Regions from separate parts of the Paenibacillus sp. 10L310 genome, predicted to be linked through region 3. Evidence: predicted binding sites of a transcription regulator. Region 3 holds the regulator's gene; each other region holds the start of a gene.
The links. Region 3 encodes LexA, which represses DNA repair genes until DNA is damaged. Its sites were predicted from a motif close to CGAACATATGTTCG; they were not measured.
Positions count from the first base shown of each region.

Region 1: the regulator LexA is predicted to act here: its motif matches at 3,388-3,401, upstream of recA (recombinase RecA).
Region 2: the regulator LexA is predicted to act here: its motif matches at 2,640-2,653, upstream of AC1DE7_RS19045 (DNA polymerase IV).

Region 1 is NZ_JBFTKC010000001.1:1,096,211-1,102,433, reverse strand. Features, by position in the region: gene rny (ribonuclease Y) at 1-923, opposite strand, end outside; gene AC1DE7_RS05250 (regulatory protein RecX) at 1,234-1,971, opposite strand; gene recA (recombinase RecA) at 2,254-3,318, opposite strand; gene AC1DE7_RS05240 (competence/damage-inducible protein A) at 3,562-4,818, opposite strand; gene pgsA (CDP-diacylglycerol--glycerol-3-phosphate 3-phosphatidyltransferase) at 4,926-5,513, opposite strand; gene AC1DE7_RS05230 (YajQ family cyclic di-GMP-binding protein) at 5,833-6,223, opposite strand, start outside.
Region 2 is NZ_JBFTKC010000009.1:15,048-21,270, forward strand. Features, by position in the region: gene AC1DE7_RS19030 (SPL family radical SAM protein) at 1-297, opposite strand, end outside; gene AC1DE7_RS19035 (YhjD family protein) at 662-1,030, opposite strand; gene AC1DE7_RS19040 (YolD-like family protein) at 1,032-1,379, opposite strand; gene AC1DE7_RS19045 (DNA polymerase IV) at 1,376-2,593, opposite strand; gene AC1DE7_RS19050 (glycoside hydrolase family 1 protein) at 2,901-4,361, opposite strand; gene AC1DE7_RS19055 (beta-glucoside-specific PTS transporter subunit IIABC) at 4,375-6,223, opposite strand, start outside.
Region 3 is NZ_JBFTKC010000003.1:185,730-191,952, forward strand. Features, by position in the region: gene AC1DE7_RS09810 (cysteine peptidase family C39 domain-containing protein) at 1-336, opposite strand, end outside; gene AC1DE7_RS09815 (HAD family hydrolase) at 933-1,724, opposite strand; gene AC1DE7_RS09820 (hypothetical protein) at 1,753-2,262, opposite strand; gene AC1DE7_RS09825 (DUF896 domain-containing protein) at 2,388-2,597, opposite strand; gene AC1DE7_RS09830 (LysM peptidoglycan-binding domain-containing protein) at 2,693-3,070, opposite strand; gene lexA (transcriptional repressor LexA) at 3,368-3,994, shown strand; gene AC1DE7_RS09840 (aldehyde dehydrogenase) at 4,099-5,400, opposite strand; gene AC1DE7_RS09845 (hypothetical protein) at 6,202-6,223, opposite strand, start outside.

The DNA.
Region 1 (6,223 bases), on a different contig from region 3:
AGACCATGCACGCCCACTTCAAAGGTAGCTTGCTCACCGTATTCACGGATGCGCTCATCCACTTCTTTACGGGATTTCTCAACCATCTCTTCAATCCGTGCCGGGTGAATACGTCCATCAGCCACCAGTTTCTCCAGGGCAGTACGGGCGATTTCACGGCGAATCGGGTCAAAGCCCGACAGAATAACAGCTTCTGGCGTATCATCGATAATGAGGTCAATCCCTGTAAGGGTTTCAAGCGCACGGATGTTACGTCCTTCACGACCGATAATCCGGCCTTTCATTTCTTCATTTGGCAGGGTAACAACAGATACCGTTGTTTCCGCTACGTGGTCAGCCGCACAGCGTTGGATGGCGAGTGTAATAATCTCGCGGGACTTTTTGTCCGCTTCTTCCTTCGCTTGTTGTTCAATGTCCTTGATCATTTGAGCCGTCTCATGACGAACTTCCTGTTCTACGTTGGACAGTATGATACTGCGTGCGTCTTCCATGGTGAGGTTGGATATACGTTCCAACTCTGTCACCTGGTTTTTGTAAATCATTTCGATCTGCTGCTGAGTCTCATCAATTCGTTTCTCTTTGTTAGCCACTTGCTCTTCTTTACGTTCGAGTGATTCCAATTTTTTATCCAGCGACTCTTCTTTTTGCAACAATCGTCTTTCTTGTCGTTGAATTTCATTCCGACGTTCACGAGTGTCTTTTTCAGCTTCAGCGCGAATGCGATGGATTTCATCCTTCGCTTCCAGCACCGTTTCTTTCTTCAGTGCTTCTGCCTCTTTCTTCGCGTTCTCCACGATTTGTACGGCAGCTTGTTCCGCACTAGAGATTTTAGCCTCTGCAAGAGATTTGCGAATAAAATATCCTACTCCGAACCCAATGAATAGCGCGGCTGCAACGAGAGCGATCGTGATTGCAATTTCCATACTGTTCACCTCCTCGTTGGTTCCTCCAAGGCATTCCTTGGGTCAATTTGCAGTTTTCAAACCTTACATATGTTTGGGAATAACGAATACTCACGGCGATCCCCCGCCGATTTTCATTTCACATGTACATGTTTCCACGTACTATTCACTGTTTCCAGCGAACCCATAATTAAGAATGGTATAAATCTTAAGAAACCGAAACCGCTTTTTTGGAAGGAAAAAGGGTTGTCCATTTCTTACAGACTCATGTCCATTTTAGTATTTGACGAAAGAAATTGTCAAGAGAATGCAGTATAGAGACTCTAGTCTGCTAATCCCATAACAACGCTTCGTCATCTTCAGGGTCCCCAGCCTCATCTTCTTCAATTAAACAATTCACGACCCGGCGCACCATATCCATTGAAAAACCACGTCTCATTAGGAAGGGAAGCGTTTTATTTTTCTTCTCTTTGACGTCCCCTTTGACCTGATTCCATTTTTTGCGTCCGGCACTCAAGGCAGTCTCAAATTCCGCATCTGTACTGATCCCTTCTAGTGCCTCAACAATGAGATCATTGGCAATGCCCTTTTGACGCAGCTCTTGCCTTATCCACAGTTTTCCCTTCCGCTTGCCCTCCATACGCTGTCTTGTCCATTCCTTCGCAAATAGATCGTCATCCACCAGGTTCTCCCGCTCAAGCCGATCCAGCGCCTCTTCAATCAAAGGTGCAGCAAACTCCTTCTGACGAAGTTTCTGACTTAATTCATGGCGCGTACGTGGCTTATGCTCCAAAAAACGCAGAGACTGTGCATACGTCCGCTGTCGCTCATCAGCTAGAATGATATCTTCCAGATCCTTCTTCATAAACGTATTACCTTGAGTCATCCTGTATTTAATCATCACATCTTCAAGAACCGTAATGGAGTGGATGCCAAAAGTGATTCGATAACGAGCTTGCCTGCTCTTCGTTCGTTCTACACGTGTAATAATAAGTTCTTCGTTGTCCGGAAATTGGGATAGGCCATCCTGTTCTGCTTCTTCATATAAATCCTCGTCATGTTGATCCATTCTGGTCTCCCCTTTCATAACATTTTCATTCTGACTACGCCAAGCACATCTTCACATAACACAAAGAACACCAATAATACAAAAGACCGGGAACTCTGCCCGGCCTTTACTCCATAGTTAGCGTGCTAACAGCCCCTGTCCATTGGGACAGGGGCTGTTAGACAGCACGAGTACTCCCACTACAATCCATTATCCAGATTGATCCAAGCTCAATCAGATAAGTTTACGGAGTCCAGTGGGGAACACCCTCAGGGTCCTCCCTACAAGGGAGGTTTTGAGAGATTACTCGTTGATTTCAAACAATTCTTGTTCTTCTGCTGCTTCTTTTTGTTGCTCTTCACTCGTTGGCGCAGGAACTGCAGTAACCAAGTTACTGGCTACACGAATTTTTTGTTCAATGATGTCAGCAATATCTTTATGCTCTTTCATGAACTGCTTTGCGTTCTCACGACCTTGTCCTAAACGCTCGCCTTCGTAGGAGTACCAAGCACCACTTTTATTAACGATGTCCAGCTCTGTACCAATGTCAATGATACTGCCTTCTCTCGAAATACCCTCGCCATACATGATATCCACTTCCGCTTGTTTAAACGGAGGTGCCACTTTGTTTTTCACAACTTTAATACGAGTACGGTTACCAATCATGTCATTGCCTGATTTGATACTCTCAATACGACGCACATCCAGACGTACTGTGGAATAAAACTTCAGAGCACGACCACCAGGTGTTGTTTCCGGGTTACCAAACATAACGCCGACTTTCTCACGAAGCTGGTTAATGAAGATTGCGATTGTTTTGGATTTGCTGATTGCACCAGACAGTTTACGCAGCGCCTGAGACATCAAACGCGCTTGCAAACCAACGTGTGAATCGCCCATTTCGCCTTCAATCTCTGCTTTTGGAACCAATGCGGCTACAGAGTCAATAACGACGATATCTACTGCACCACTGCGTACAAGAGCTTCTGCAATTTCCAACCCTTGCTCACCCGTATCTGGCTGAGACAGAAGCAATTCATCAATATTAACACCAAGTTTGCTTGCGTACTGTGGGTCAAGAGCATGCTCGGCATCGATAAATGCAGCTTGTCCACCCGCTCTTTGTACTTCAGCGATAGCATGCAATGCTACGGTTGTTTTACCAGAGGATTCAGGTCCATATATTTCAACAATACGGCCTTTAGGCAAGCCGCCTGTTCCTAATGCAATATCCAAAGCCAAGGAACCACTGGGAATAATTTCCACATTCATATGAGTGGACTCACCCAGTTTCATGATGGATCCTTTACCAAATTGCTTCTCTATTTGACGGAGCGCCATATCAAGCGCGGCACGACGGTCTGACAATAAGCTCACACCCTTTACTGTTTATAAGATAATGATACCTTGTTTTAACACGTTTGCCAAGCTTTTTTTCGAACATACATTCGTTTTTTTTGTAAAGGCCGAGGCGCCTCTTCCTCAAGGAAACTTTCCATTAAACAGAAAAAAGAACCGTAAACAAGGCTGTAAAGCCTAATTCTACGGTTCTTCCGTCTTCCTTAATTATACTTGCTTGGAACTGTAAATGCAATCGAAGCTATTAACTAATCAATCCATCGCCACAAGTTTTTGCCATAAGCGATATAGAATTGCTTTGGCTGAACGAATGCGAACAGTCTCGCGATTACCATTAATACGTAGCTCATGGATTTCCGTCTCTTTTCCACGTTCTGCAAGAGCAATGAAGACAAGTCCGGGTGGTTTGCGTTCCGAATATCCCGGTCCAGCTACACCGGTAACAGCCAAGCCAAAATCAGCATCGCCAATCATGCGGATCTGCTCAGCAAGCACTTTTGCAACCTCAGGACTTACCGCCCCAGGTGCATCTTCACCCTCCAGATAATCATGAGGCACATTCAGCAGCTTTTCTTTAATTTCATTGGAGTAACAAACAATACCACCTTTGAGCATTGATGCACTTCCGGGTACAGAGGTCAGACTCTGCATGACAAGCCCTCCTGTACAGCTCTCAGCAGCGCTGAGCGTCAGCCCCATGTCAGACATCATAGTTACAATCGTGTACTCTATAGGCACATCCTCGTTCGCGTAGAGATGTTCTGTCAAACGTTCCCGAATCTGAACCTCCATCGCATCCAGCTTCAGCTTCGCCTCTCCCTCACTCGCAGCCTTTGTGGAGACACGTACCGTAACTTCGCCTTCGCTCGCGTAAGGAGCAATCGTAGGGTCTGTCTGCGCGTCAATCAGATCCAGAAGTCGATCTTCAAGAGCAGATTCACCAATACCTGCGAATTTGAGCATTCGGGAATAGATCGGCATCTCTTCTGTGAGTACATGCTGGAACAGCCAAGGTTTGACTTCCTGTTCAAACATTGGAATCAACTCTTTAGGTGGTCCAGGCATCACAACATAATATTTGTCATTGTCAGAAATCGCATTTCCTGCCGCAAGGCCCGTTTCATTGGCCAGAGGTGTTCCGCCATCAATAACGATCGCCTGACGTCGGTTATTCTCTGTCATATCCACATTACGATCTCTGAAAAAGCTCTCAATTTTGTCCATTGCCATTCGATCTGTATGCAGTTTCCGGTTAAGAACAGCTGCGAGCGCATCCTTGGTCAGATCATCTTGTGTAGGTCCGATGCCACCGGAAAATAAAATAACGTCTGCACGGCTCTGCGCAATACGAATAGCTTCACTAAGTCGGTTCAGGTTATCCCCAACCACCGTTTGGAAATATACATCGATCCCCATCGCAGCCAATTCACGGGATAGGTATCTGGCATTGGTATTGACGATTTGTCCAAGCAGTAGCTCTGTGCCAACTGCAATGATTTCTGCCTTCATTGAGCATCCTCCTGTACACGTGGTGAGTGATCAAAGGGCAATAGGATAATTTCCTATTGCCCCTGACCCAATGCTTCCTTCATGATTACCCAATTAAGAACAAACCATTATGCTTTTGTTAAATGAAGCAGGTTTTTGTTTTTAATAAAGTAATCGATACCCGACCAGATGGTAATAAGCGCTGCTGCCCATACCGCGATAATATCGACGTGAATACCCGTGTATGAAAACGGGAAATTGTTCAACAGCAACAGCACAATCGCCACAATCTGCACTACAGTCTTCAGCTTGCCCCAAGCACTGGCGGCAACAACCGAACCATCCAGCAATGCAATTTGACGCAAGCCGGTAACTGCAAATTCACGACTAATAATGACAACTGCAATCCAGGAATCCAGCTTGCCCATCTCCACAAGCGAGATCAAAACTGCAGTAACCAGCAACTTGTCTGCGAGTGGATCGAGCAGTTTCCCCAGATTGGTAACCATGTTATTTTTCCGCGCAAGGTATCCGTCAATTCCATCTGTGCTTGCGGCGATGATAAAAATAACAGCAGCAATCAGTTGATTATACGGAAGCGACAAGCTTCCAAGCTGCAACGGCTCTGGATAAAATGGAAAATCCACGAGCAGGAACACCATCAAAAAAGGGATTAAGCAAATTCGTGCAAGCGTAATCCGGTTGGGTAAATTCACAAGACGCCCTCCCTCATATCCTCCATTACTCCAAACAATCATCATAATCCCGTTATCATCATCCGGAACATGAAATGTACAGTATCAATGTCAATCCATATTAACATGATCCCACTATGTAGAAACGCAAAAAATAAAGTCAACCGCTCAAAAGCAAAACGCTTTAAACGTTCCGGTGACTTCCAGAAGATGTACTGCTTTTCACAAAGTCAGCAAACGATGAGGACTGGACTTGATGCTTGACTGCCAGCAATGCACACTTAGTATAATATACGCCCAATACCGTGTCAAAAAACACTTTTGCTACAAAAAAACCTTATTACTTGAAATTTGTATATTGCAAATCCAGAGGCAGGTTAGCACCATTTAGCAACTGCATGACAGCTTGCAAATCATTTTTACTCTTACCAGTTACCCGAAGTTGATCTCCCTGAATCTGACTCTTCACCTTCATCTTGGAATCCCGAATCAGGATATTGATTTTCTTGGCGATATCCTGATCAATCCCCTGTTTAAAATTCAAACGCTGGCGGACTGTACCAGAAGACGCTGGCTCTACCTTTGCGTAATCAATGTTTTTCAATGGTAAACCACGCTTCGCCATTTTGGATTGAAGCACGTCAATGACAGCCTTGAGTTTGGTTTCATCATCAGATACGATCGTTAACGCATCCTTATCCAGTTTCAGGCTGCTCTTGCTGCCCTTGAAG
Region 2 (6,223 bases), on a different contig from region 3:
TACAGGTTGATAAGGATCTGTGGCTGATGACATGAATATACTTATGGGTTTATTTTTACGTCTTAGAAGAGAGACTTCCTTTAGATAGTTTTCTGCTGCATTTTTCTTGACATCCACCCACGATCCCCAAGGAATATCCTTAAACTTTTGAATAGGCATTTCTCTGACGTAACAGTATTCGCAAGCAAATGCACAACCCGTATAGGGATTTAGTGAATGAGTAAAACCAATATCTAGATAACCTTTTACTTCACTTAATATTTTCTTAGACACAATGTCTTTGATTTCAATTGGCATGACGCTACCATCCCCTCAATTACTTTTACGCCCACTTCTCCTCTTGAGTTTTATCTTAAAATTTCTCATGCTACTTGAAATGACGACTTGAAAATTACGTCCCGCAAGCGAACCGGGAAATTGGGCATCCTACTGATTTCTCGACTGTCTTAAACCTTCTGCTATTCCTCCTCCTTCGTGGCTTTTCTTTTGAATGTCCTTACTGAATACAGGGGCAGATTTATAATAATGAAGTTTTTTATCTTTGACATCCAAACATAGTTTACTCTGCCTCTTTATTTATCTTTTTTGTGATTCCCGGTTTGCCGAAAGATCTGCTCGTATTTGTTGCCGCACCCATAAGTTAGACTCTTATTTTCTATGTTCATGTGGGCAATTCAGTAATATCAACGTTCATATGTTCAGTAAGCATTAAGGTTACATCTACTTTCACTTTGCTCCATAATAATGTCATTTTATGAATGTAACCTCTCACCGAATAATCTACCGTTAAACTCAGCTCAGATCTCACTTCATCTATGATTTTTATATGATGTTCCTTTAGCCTTTGCTTTGATTTGTACATTTCTAAAGCTATTTTCTTTTGGGTACCGTCCAGGTAGTCAACATACACAGATTTCATTTTGAAGTTTGAAGCGTATATTTTATGCTTATCTACCTCCAGAGCACCTAACAGATAAGGGAGCTCCACTACCCTCTTTACGAGTGAAAGTTCCTCGAAAGTCTGTCGCACTTTACACGCCTCCTTCTTCAAGTTTTACAGCGACCAATTGATCAAAATCGACCCATTCAAATCCATTCTCCATTTCAATTTTGATTTTCTTTCCAAAGGTACTGACTGAAGTGACGATCCCGTGTATATACCGATTGCCTGACTCAGTAAATATTGCAAAGGTGGCTTGCAATGTATAATTGAGCGACATATCTATATTTTGTGTAATAATCTCCCACTCATCTTCATGGATCAGCGGTTTCGTTAGATAATGAACTTGAGTACGATGCTGTATAATCCGTTCTTTATGTTGTGGAAGCATCATGCGGCTCGATTCCCATAATCCATTGGCCTCCAGTTTTTTGATCATTTATAATGCCCCCCAATTTTAGATGCTCGATCGATCGCTTGACCCGCAGCCGTAATGGAGCTTGCTCGTAGAATGGCAATGTCGCCAAATCGATCCTTAATGTCGTCCATCACCTGATCAATGGCCCGTTTCTGTTCTTGATCATCAAAAAAAGATAGTTGATATGTATCCGCGTTGGATAATTGAGACAGGGATACGCCTACACGGCGCACAGGTTGCCCATCCCAGTGTTGATGAAATATGCGTTTGGCTATCTTGCATACATCAACGGTTATGTTTGTAGGATCAGACAGTTTAACCTGCCTGTGAAAACCAGTGGGGTGGTCAAAATCCGCTCCAGACACACTTACGGACACGACACTACCCATCAGTCCCTTTTGGCGGGCTCTTCTGCATACTTCTGTGCAGATATCGAGAATAACCACTTCGATCTCCCAAGCCTCTGTGAAATCTCTAGGCAGGGTCATTCCGTTTCCGATATCTTTTTGTGTACTGTGCGTGTTGACGGTTACCGGCGAATTGTCGAGTCCATTTGCGACTCGCCAGATGACTTCTCCATTAACGCCCCACTTACTTCTTAATTTGGAAAGAGGCGTATTCGCCAGGTCTCTAATGGTTCGGATCCCCATCTTCCACAGATGTTTTTCCATTCTTGAGCCGATCCCCCACATATCGCGGATGGGCTTATCTCCAATATGGAGGTGTAACTCCTCTTTTTTTAAGTGGAAAATGCCCCCCTCTGCTTTTTTAGCGATTATATCGCAGCATAATTTACTGATGATTTTGTTTTCACCAATGCCAGCTCTCGCGTAAACGCCTGTTTCATTATAGATTTTGTCTTGAATTTGCTTGGCCAAATCGACTGGATCATTACCGAATAGATGCATAGACCCTGTAAAATCAGCGAATAATTCGTCTATACTGTACGGTTCGACCAGATCGGTGAACTCTTCAATAATGGACATGATTTGAGTGGATACTTCGATATATTCTTGCATGTGTGGTCTCACAATGATCAGTTCAGGGCACTTCTGAAGAGACTGCCAGAGTGGTTCCGCGGTAGACACACCCTTCGCCTTGGCTAGTGGACAAGCGGCAAGGATAATTCCAGAGCGTCTTGCGGGGTCTCCCGCAACAGCTAATGGTCTATTTTTGTATTGAGGCATTTTTGCCTTTTCGACTGAAGCATAAAACGACTGCATGTCGATGAGCATAATAGTTCGCTGCTTAGCCAACACTGAAATCACTCCTGTACATTTGAGAACGTATGTTTGTATATATTATAGACCGAACACACGTTCTTTATGCAAGAGGTAAATATTTATAATTAGCTTTTGAAAACCCTTGGACACCATAATGAACTGTAGACTGGATATTGTCAGCCACTTTAGCCATCCAAATAATTAATTCTTAGTTTTATTATTGATGCACAAAAAACCAAGTACTTGTCTCACAAAGTGATAAGTACTTGGTCTATTTGATGGAATTTAAAGATTGGATCATCTTTCGTTCGAGTGCAAATTATATTTCCAAATCCAATCTTTCCCCGTTGGATTCAATCACCTTTTTATACCAGTGGAAACTGTCCTTTTTACTTCTTTTCAGGGTACCTCCGCCCTCGTTATTCTTATCTACATAAATGAATCCGTAGCGTTTCTCCATTTCGCCAGTTGAGGCACTAACGATGTCGATGCAACCCCAAGCCGTGTAGCCGATAAGATTAACGCCATCGAGGATAGCTTCTCTCATTTGTTCGATATGATCTCGCAGGAAATTGATTCTATACGTATCATGGATAGAGCCATCCTCTTCGATGATATCAACCGCTCCCAGACCATTTTCAACGATCATTACAGGGATTCTATACCGATCGTACACATGATTGAGTACGTAACGAAGTCCAACTGGATCGATTTGCCATCCCCAATCATTTGCCTTCAAATAAGGATTTTTGAATCCACCAAAGACATTCCCCTGGGTCTCATCACCTTCTGGGCGGGTACCCACTACATGAGACTTGTAGTAGCTGAAGCTATAGAAATCAACACAGCCTTGTTTTAGCACTTCTACGTCCTCTTCTGCCATCTCAATCTGAATATTGTTCTCATTAAAATATCTCTTGGCAAAGTCAGGGTATTCCCCTCTAACTTGCACGTCGCTGCTCAGCATATTGTTAATCTGATCCATTCTCAGAGCCTTCAACATATCTTCCGGTTTACATGTACTTCCGTAACCATGACTATAATTAATCATACAACCGATTTGGAACGCCGGATTAATTTCATGAGCAAGCTTGACTGCTTTTGCACTTGCTATAAATTGATGATGTAAAGCCTGGAATCTTAATTGCGTACTATCCACAACCGTATTGTTAAATACACCACTATCATCAACTAATAATGCCCCTGCTATATATGCACCTGCTGGAACAATTAAACTATTGATCTCATTAAATGTAATCCAGTACTTCACGACATCCTTGTAACGGGTGAAAATGGTCTCACAATACCGTACGTAGCAGTCGATCATCTCTCTAGAAGCCCAGGCATTGAATTTCTCTGTTAGCGCAAACGGAGCTTCGTAATGTGAGATCGTAACGATAGGTTCAATATTATACTTTTTCAGTTCACTGAACACCTTGTCGTAAAATTGAAGTCCTGCTTCATTTGGCGTTACATCGTCCCCGTTGGGGAATATTCTGGACCAAGCAATGGACATTCTGAAGCATCGAAAGCCCATCTCTGCAAACAGACGGATATCTTCTTTGTAATGATGGTAAAAGTCTACTGCCTCATGGGAAGGATAGTTTACACCCTCCTCAATGTGTTTAGTGATCCGTCTTGGAGTAGTATGCGTTCCACCCGTCATCATATCTGCTGTACTTGCCTTTTTACCATCAATGTTCCAGGCACCCTCGTATTGATTCGCCGCTGTTGCGCCGCCCCACATAAAAGAGTCTGGGAATACGGTTGTGTTCTTCATTGGAAATTCCTCCTTATATGATCTTAATTAGTTTTTCCCCGATCGTAATCGATGGTTTATCTATACCAATTACATCTGTAAAGTCATCTGAATTCGTAACAATAATAGGTGTAGTCAGATCATAACCTTTGGCGGCTATTGCATCTGTATCGAATTCGATAAGTAAATCCCCAGCTTTTACTTCATCACCTTCTTGTACATGCACCTTGAAATGTTCACCTTTCAGCTTCACCGTGTTCATGCCGATATGAACGAGGAGTTCAGCGCCATTATTCGAGCTAATACCAATTGCGTGGAAGGTAGGGAATACCGCGGATATGACACCATCGGCTGGTGAAACAAGCTTTCCAATCGTAGGTTCAATGGCGATCCCTTTTCCCATAGCTCCAGTTGCAAAGGCTTCGTCCTTTATTGTTGATAACTCTAGAACTCGACCAGTCATTGGTGCTATGAGCACATGTTCAGAATCACTAACAACAGGCACACGGTTTGTTGAAGATGAATTGGCTGGTGTTCGTTGATCCTCTCCATCCTCAGGCACATCTTCAAATCCTAAAATAAGCGTCATCAAGAAGGTAACAACAAAGCCAATGACCAGACCAATTGCTGCATGGATTAGGTTCCATGGATTATCTGTGATAAATGCTGGTAACGTAGCCAAGCCGGCAATGCCTAGAGCAGATCGAGCTACACCGAACAAGCCAACGTATATTCCGCCTACAATACCACCAATGACAACAGCGATCAGTGGTTTTTTTAACCGTAGATTTACACCAAACAATGCAGGTTCGCTAATTCCTAACAGCGCAGTTACGCTAGTAGAGTAAGCAACTTGTTTAAACGCTTTATTTTTGGTTCTTAATGCGACCGCGAGCGCAGCTGCACCTTGAGCAATATTGTGTACGAGCATACCTGGGCCAACAATGCCATCTGTTTTTGTCTGCGCATACGCAGTGAGGACAACGGGTCCCAAACTATAGTGCATCCCCGTCAGAATCAGGAATGGGAATGCCCCGCCGATAATACCAGACACTAACCATCCTGCGTGTGTATTGACATAGGATACAGCAGAAGCAAGATAGTTACCGGCAATTGCACCCAATGGTCCTAGAATAATTAATGTTAGAGGCGCCATAACAAGGATTACAACTAAAGGTTTCAAAATGGATTTGATCACGGAAGGAGAATACTTTTCAGCAAATCGTTCCACATATGACAGGATCCATACGGCTAGAATAATTGGAATAACGGAAGAAGAATACGTCGCTTGTGTGACAGGCAGACCCAAGAACGTAACAGGCTCACCTGCAGACATTAACGCCGAAAAGCTAGGATGTAACAAGATACCCGCAATGGTTAACGCAAAACCCACATTAGCTTTAAGTTTAACAGCAGCACTCCAGGCGAGTAGCATTGGCAAGAAGTAATAAGCCGCATCCCCGACGAAAGTCATAATCGTATTAAATTGACCGTCAAGGTCAACGAGATCAAAGGTTTTCAAAATAAGAAGAACTGCCTTAATCATGGCACAACCGATCATCGCCGGTAGGATGGGTGTAAAGATTCCGGAAATCGTGTCCAGAACAGTAGAGACTTTTCCTTTTTTCACAGTTGGAGCATCATTCTTGCTTGTAAAGTTCCCTAGCTGCGCAAGGGCTTTATAGACGTTGTTGACCTCATTACCAATAATGACCTGATACTGACCTCCACTACTGGCAACGCCCACAACTCCTTGTACGTTTTTCAGTGCTTCGTTGTTTGCAATCGACTCGTCTTTTAAGTTAAAGCGCAGCCTGGTAGCACAGTGTGTAACACTTTCAATGTTTTTTTCACCACCAACAAGTTTTAGAATGTCGGTAGCC
Region 3 (6,223 bases):
TCCTTTTGAAAGCGAACTAATGATTTCTGATTGTAACGAATCTATATGTGGTGAAGTAAAATTCATTGAAATACACATTTCATCCATTACTTGATCTAGCCTCTTAAAGTTCAAAATATCCAGTTTGAAATAACCGGTACTTCCTAGTTTATCTTTATCAAATCTGTATATCGTGGTGAAATTATTAACTATAGAAAACTTATCCTTTTTGAAATAGTCGGCAATTGTCATTAGAGAATTATGGCTGCAATTTAGGAAGGGATGATTGCTATGTGGGAACATTTTTTTCATACCTTTGAAATATTGAAAATCAGTAAGAGAGATGATTTTATCCATAAGAGTCTCCTTTGGGTGGGCTTAGTAACTATTTGGATTCCTATAATCCATTAAAAGGATTAAATTTCATTTTTCTTTATGACGGATTGTCAAGCCCAGGGTGACAGATGAGCGAAAAGGAATTCGTGAGCCGTTTTACACCCCAAGCATTTGCGTCCTCTGTGATCTATTAATTCGAGCGAGCTCGGGAGGCACAGATCAGTGAAAAGGTAGGTATTCCACTTCGAATTCCCTCCATTCAAGAATTGCAGTATTATGGTATCCCATTAGGAATACATACATAATAAAGCACAGTAGACATTTGAATGACTGGCAATTTACTATAATTGCGGTTAGAAATTTGTTAAAACATCTCTACCTTAAATTTGATATGGCCGCGGCACTAGTATATCAACTATATTTTAATTGACCCCCTATACAATTTCAATAAATTTTACCATAATAAATAATAAATAGATGTAATATTCATTTCGGTCATCGTACCCGCTAAACCACCCTAAAAACAAAAAAGCATTGTCAGCTATGTGAACGATAATACCGTCCAAATAGCCGCAATGCTTCATGTTATATTTGATTTAGTGAAATCACAAGTGGGTTCAGAAATTAGCAATTAGACCTGTTAATTCAGACAAATGCTTGATTTCATGGTCTGGCGCATACGCTTCATTGTTGTTCTTATGCTCACGGTTAATCCATACGGATTGGATGCCAGATGATAAAGCACCACGAATATCAGTCGTTAACTTGTCTCCAACCATCATGCTCTCTTCGGGTTTAACACCCAGTTTACTCAAAGCATGTTCAAATATCGACGGATCTGGTTTTCCTTTTCCGAAGTTACCCGAGATAATAATCTCATCAAAGAAAGGAGTCAATTCAGGTACACCATCCAACTTCTCTTGTTGCAAAGCAGGACAACCGTTCGTTAACAACAACAGTTTGTACTTGCCTTGTAACTGACGCAAGGTATCCATCGTTTCTTCGTATACATGTGGTCGAGATCTCCGTTCTACTCCAAACTGCGCAGCCAGTTGTTCAGCAAGATCTTCCTGATCTATACCCAACTTCAACAAGCCACGACGCCAGGATTCTTTACGGTAAACTGGAGCAAGCTGTTCCAACTGACGGAACTCAGGTTGATCCCCACCAGTAAAGTTAGCCCAAAGGCCTTCAAACGGATTGATTCCAATCATTTTGGTAAAAGGAAAGGTTTCATATGATTCATACAGCCCACGTGCCTCATTACGAACAGCTTCTTCAAGTTCTTCTGGTTTGACCCCAGTCTCTTGCGCTGCGATTAGACAAGTCTCATGAAAAGCTTCTCGAACACTACGCTCATCCCATAATAAAGTATCATCTAGGTCGAACAAAATCGCTTTTAACGCCATTCCGATCATCTACCCCTTTATGCAATAATTACTTTTCGACGGTTTCCACGGTGATCTGGTGTGCTTTCGCAAATTTCAGCAAACGTTCTGCAATCGCATCTGTATCGTAACGGTTCAATAACTTGGTAAACACCCATCTTTTCCCGCGACTGTTATGTTCGATAACAACTGTACCTGGTTCAATTCTGAATTTGACGATATCGTCAACCCCAATTGAACGTTCACGATTACCCTTCGTCGTTATAATCCGATTACTGCTAATCTTGATGTATGGACGGCGAAGCATGAAGATGACTGCCAAAAATACGTAAAGCAGCATGGTCACCCAGTCCCAAGTTGTCATTGGAGCTTGCACAAGGAATGTGCTCATAAACAGATACAAAAAGGCGAGACCGATCAAAAATATTGGGAACAACAAGCTGCGTCCCTTAAAGACTTCTTCACCTGGTGTACCTGTGATTGGTTGACCACTTTTTTTGCGTTGCTGATTTAACTGCTTGGAATTTTTCTTAACCGTTCTCTCGAACGAACGCGACATGAGAATCCCCCTTATGTGTCTTTGTATCGGCTTACATAATTGCAAACCAACATTTCCCCCTATAAATTGCACACTCAAAATAACAGGAAGAAACCTAAATATCATAATGATATCATTAGGTTTCGTTAGTGTTTGAGTTTGCCTTGGTGGCCTTTGTCATTCTCATCATCAACAATCTCAATGGTATCCAGTTGTTGTCTGAAATTGCTGCGAATATTACTCAAATAAATCTCTCTTAGCTCGGCACGTTCAGCAAGTTCTTCCTCCGACAATCCAGTGGACTTTTGCTTACGAGCCAATTCGTTAATGCGTGCTACCAGACTATCTATATCCAAGCTTGTCCCCTCCAAAAATACAAAGTCATATTAACTTTGCCATTATAAAGGCTGCTTGTCAAGCTGACACGCGCTAACACTTATTGATGTGCATTTTATTCTGCAAATTGCGGTAGAGCTAGTACTTGTCCCACTTGGATGGAAGTTGTATGAAGTTGATTCACTTTCTTAATTGCTTCTATATAAATACGTGTATCCATATTCGTCGGTTTATGTTCCAAAGAAATACTCCATAATGTTTCCCCTTGTGAAACAGCTATCTTTCCTCCAGGCAGAACATCATTCTCATTGCCGGCAAATACAGTTAAAACAGTGCTACATCCAATAAATATAATCAAAGAGGTAATGGCTACCTTTAACATCCATGAAGAAATCTTGAAACGCGCTAAAACCTTCTTGTATTTCCCTATGTTAGACTTCACCAGTTCCGAATTCATTGGTTCATAAATGCTTTGATAAGTAGAATATCTCATTAAATACCCGCCTCCAAACGTTTGTTCCTATCTGTTGAAATCAATATAACACGAACACTTGTTTTGTTCAATAGATTTTCAGAACAATTGTTCGCTTCTTTTTTAGAAGGAGCAATATCTTATTTCAAGTACATTTGCAAAGCATTTGCAATATTATGCTCTGACTTTTGAACAATTTCTGTTCTATAAGTTAAAAAACACTGATTTAATGCTATTTTATTTAGAACTTATGTTTGTACGAACGGAGGTTCTATGTTATAATTTTCCCAAACGTTACTAAAATGGGGTTGATACGGTATGTCGAAGATATCCAGCAGGCAGCAGGCTATTCTGGAGTTTATACGAAATGAAGTCCGGTTGAAGGGGTATCCTCCTTCCGTACGGGAAATTGGTGAAGCGGTTGGACTGGCTTCCAGCTCAACAGTACATGGACATTTGGATCGTTTGGAGAAAAAAGGTTTGATCCGACGCGACCCTACCAAGCCAAGAGCCATTGAGCTTTTGAGCCAGGAAGAATCTGAGCATTCTCATCAATTTGCTCATAGCGTTGCACGTATTCCTGTTGTTGGTAAGGTTACAGCCGGGGTTCCAATCACTGCAACCGAGAACATTGAAGACTACTTCCCTCTTCCTACACATTATGTAGGCGAACAAAAAGTGTTTATGCTTTCAGTAGTGGGAGATAGTATGGTGGAAGCTGGAATCGTTAATGGAGATTACGTTATTGTCCGTCAACAGCAAACTGCTGATAACGGTGATATCGTCGTTGCAATGACTGAAGACGATGAAGCTACAGTGAAAACGTTCTATAAAGAGAAAGATCATATTCGCCTTCAACCGGAGAATGCGACCTTCGAACCTTTACGTTTGAAACATGTTAGTATTCTGGGTAAAGTCATTGGCCTTTTCCGAGATATTCATTAATATTTAACTTGAGTAACAAAACTAGATGTAATGAAATACGAAAGAGGTTGTCCTGATCAACAGGACAACCTCTTTTTTCTTGTTTATGTTATTTTAGCGGCTAATTATTCACTGCGTCTCAGAACACTCTTGTGATGCGAGAACACATCAAAGCTCTGTTGTCCGTGATATGAGCCCATACCGCTCTCTCCTACACCACCAAACGGGAGGTAGTGTGAAGTCATATGAGAAAGTGTGTCATTAATACATCCCCCACCGAAGGATACTTGATTCAGAACCTGATCCTGCAGCTGCTCATCCTGTGTGAAGAGATATAGCGCCAATGGTTTTGGCCGGCGAACAATCTCATCTAGCATAGGATTCAGGTCACTGTACGTAAATACAGGAAGAATCGGACCGAAGATCTCATCTTGCATGACAGCTGATTCCCAGTTCACATCTCCAAGTACAGTCGGCTCAATGAGCAACTGCTCTCGTACAGAACGTCCACCAATCAGCGTTTTGCCATCTGTTAGGAATTTCGACAACCGATCAAAGTTACGCGAGTTAACAATATGCGGGAAATCAGCGTTCTGTAACACATCGTCCCCAAATTTATCTTTGATCTCTGCGCCAATCAGATTGATCAATTCGTCATGAACTTGTTCATTTACAAGCAAATAATCCGGAGCAACGCAAGTTTGGCCTGCATTCAGGAACTTACCACGAACAATACGCTGGGCCACCAGCTTCAGTTCTGCATCGTTATGGACAATAGCAGGACTCTTGCCCCCTAGCTCCAGGGTTACAGGAGTCAAATGCTCCGCAGCTGCCTTCATAACAATGCGACCAACACCTGTGCTTCCTGTGAAGAAAATATAATCAAACTTCTCTTTCAACAATGCTGTACTGGCTTCAACTTCCCCTTCCATAACGGCGATATACTCCTGAGGGAAGATTTCCTGAATCAGATCATATGTCAGACGAGATACCGCTGGTGTTAATTCAGAAGGCTTGATAACTACACAGTTACCGGCTGCAATTGCTCCAATCAGTGGACCAAAGGCCAGTTGGAAAGGATAGTTCCAAGGTGCAATAATAAGAGCCACTCCGTATGGTTCAGGGTAAATGGTGCTCACCCCATCCGGCATAACCGAATTGGTTGGGACTTGTTTTGGTGCAGCCCATTCCTGCAGATGTTCTAATGCAAAATCCAGTTCACCCAGAACAATGCGAATCTCGGAACCGTAAGCTTCCGCCTCTGATTTGTTCAAATCTGCCCGAAGTGCATCTTGAATCCGTTGCTGATACTTTTCAATTCCCTTTCTAAGCTGTTGAAGCGCATTAATCCGATATTCGATATTTTTAGTTTGTCCTGTATAAAAAAATGTACGTTGTTCTGTCACCAGTTGTTTTGCCTGATCCATATTAACATCTCCAATTAATTATTTAAAATTAAATTGCTCAAAATTTAATTAAAGTATACCTCTTCTATATGAAACTTTCAACATACAGTTGAAACATCCATATTGTATGTATTTGAACGATGGTTGGAATTTTTATAGAGTGAAAGCTAGTACTTGCTACTATGTAGTGGCTATTAGAATTTCTAAGGAAGCTTAATTTAGATTTTTTGCTTCCGACAGTTTGATGCACTGTAAGAAAGAATTCTAATTTCAGTTTCTCTTTAATGGGTTACTAGATAAATGACAATGGTTTTTGCGCTGTTACTAACATGAATTGATACATTTCTTAAAATAGAAATGTTTAGTTACCACATATAAAAAACTCCCCTTTCATTAATGAAAAGAGAGCTTTACGATTATCTATTGGTGAACGAATGCATCATGTTAAAAGTAAGCCATGGTTACAGACAAACATAGGCTTCTTTGGTGACCCTTTTATCTGCTTCCATCTATATAACTCATCATCAGTTATTTTAAGTTTTCCACGCAATCATGTGCCTAGTTTCGTGTTTTTTATGAATTGCCCATACCTTGATTTGATGGTAATCAACAGGCTCTATTCTTAAACATCCCGGGTTGCACACTTTCCACCAGTCTCACTAAGAAGTTTTTTTATTTTTCTAGATACGTTTTTCCTTCTTTATGCAACTCCCTAGGATAATTCGCGTAATAATTACACTATCCTGTCCGTTATCTTAAAACTATTTTTAAGTCTAATTCAGCTGGGCTACACTTATTTGGAAAGAAAACATAATACCTTTTTCACCAAACATGATTTATAGTC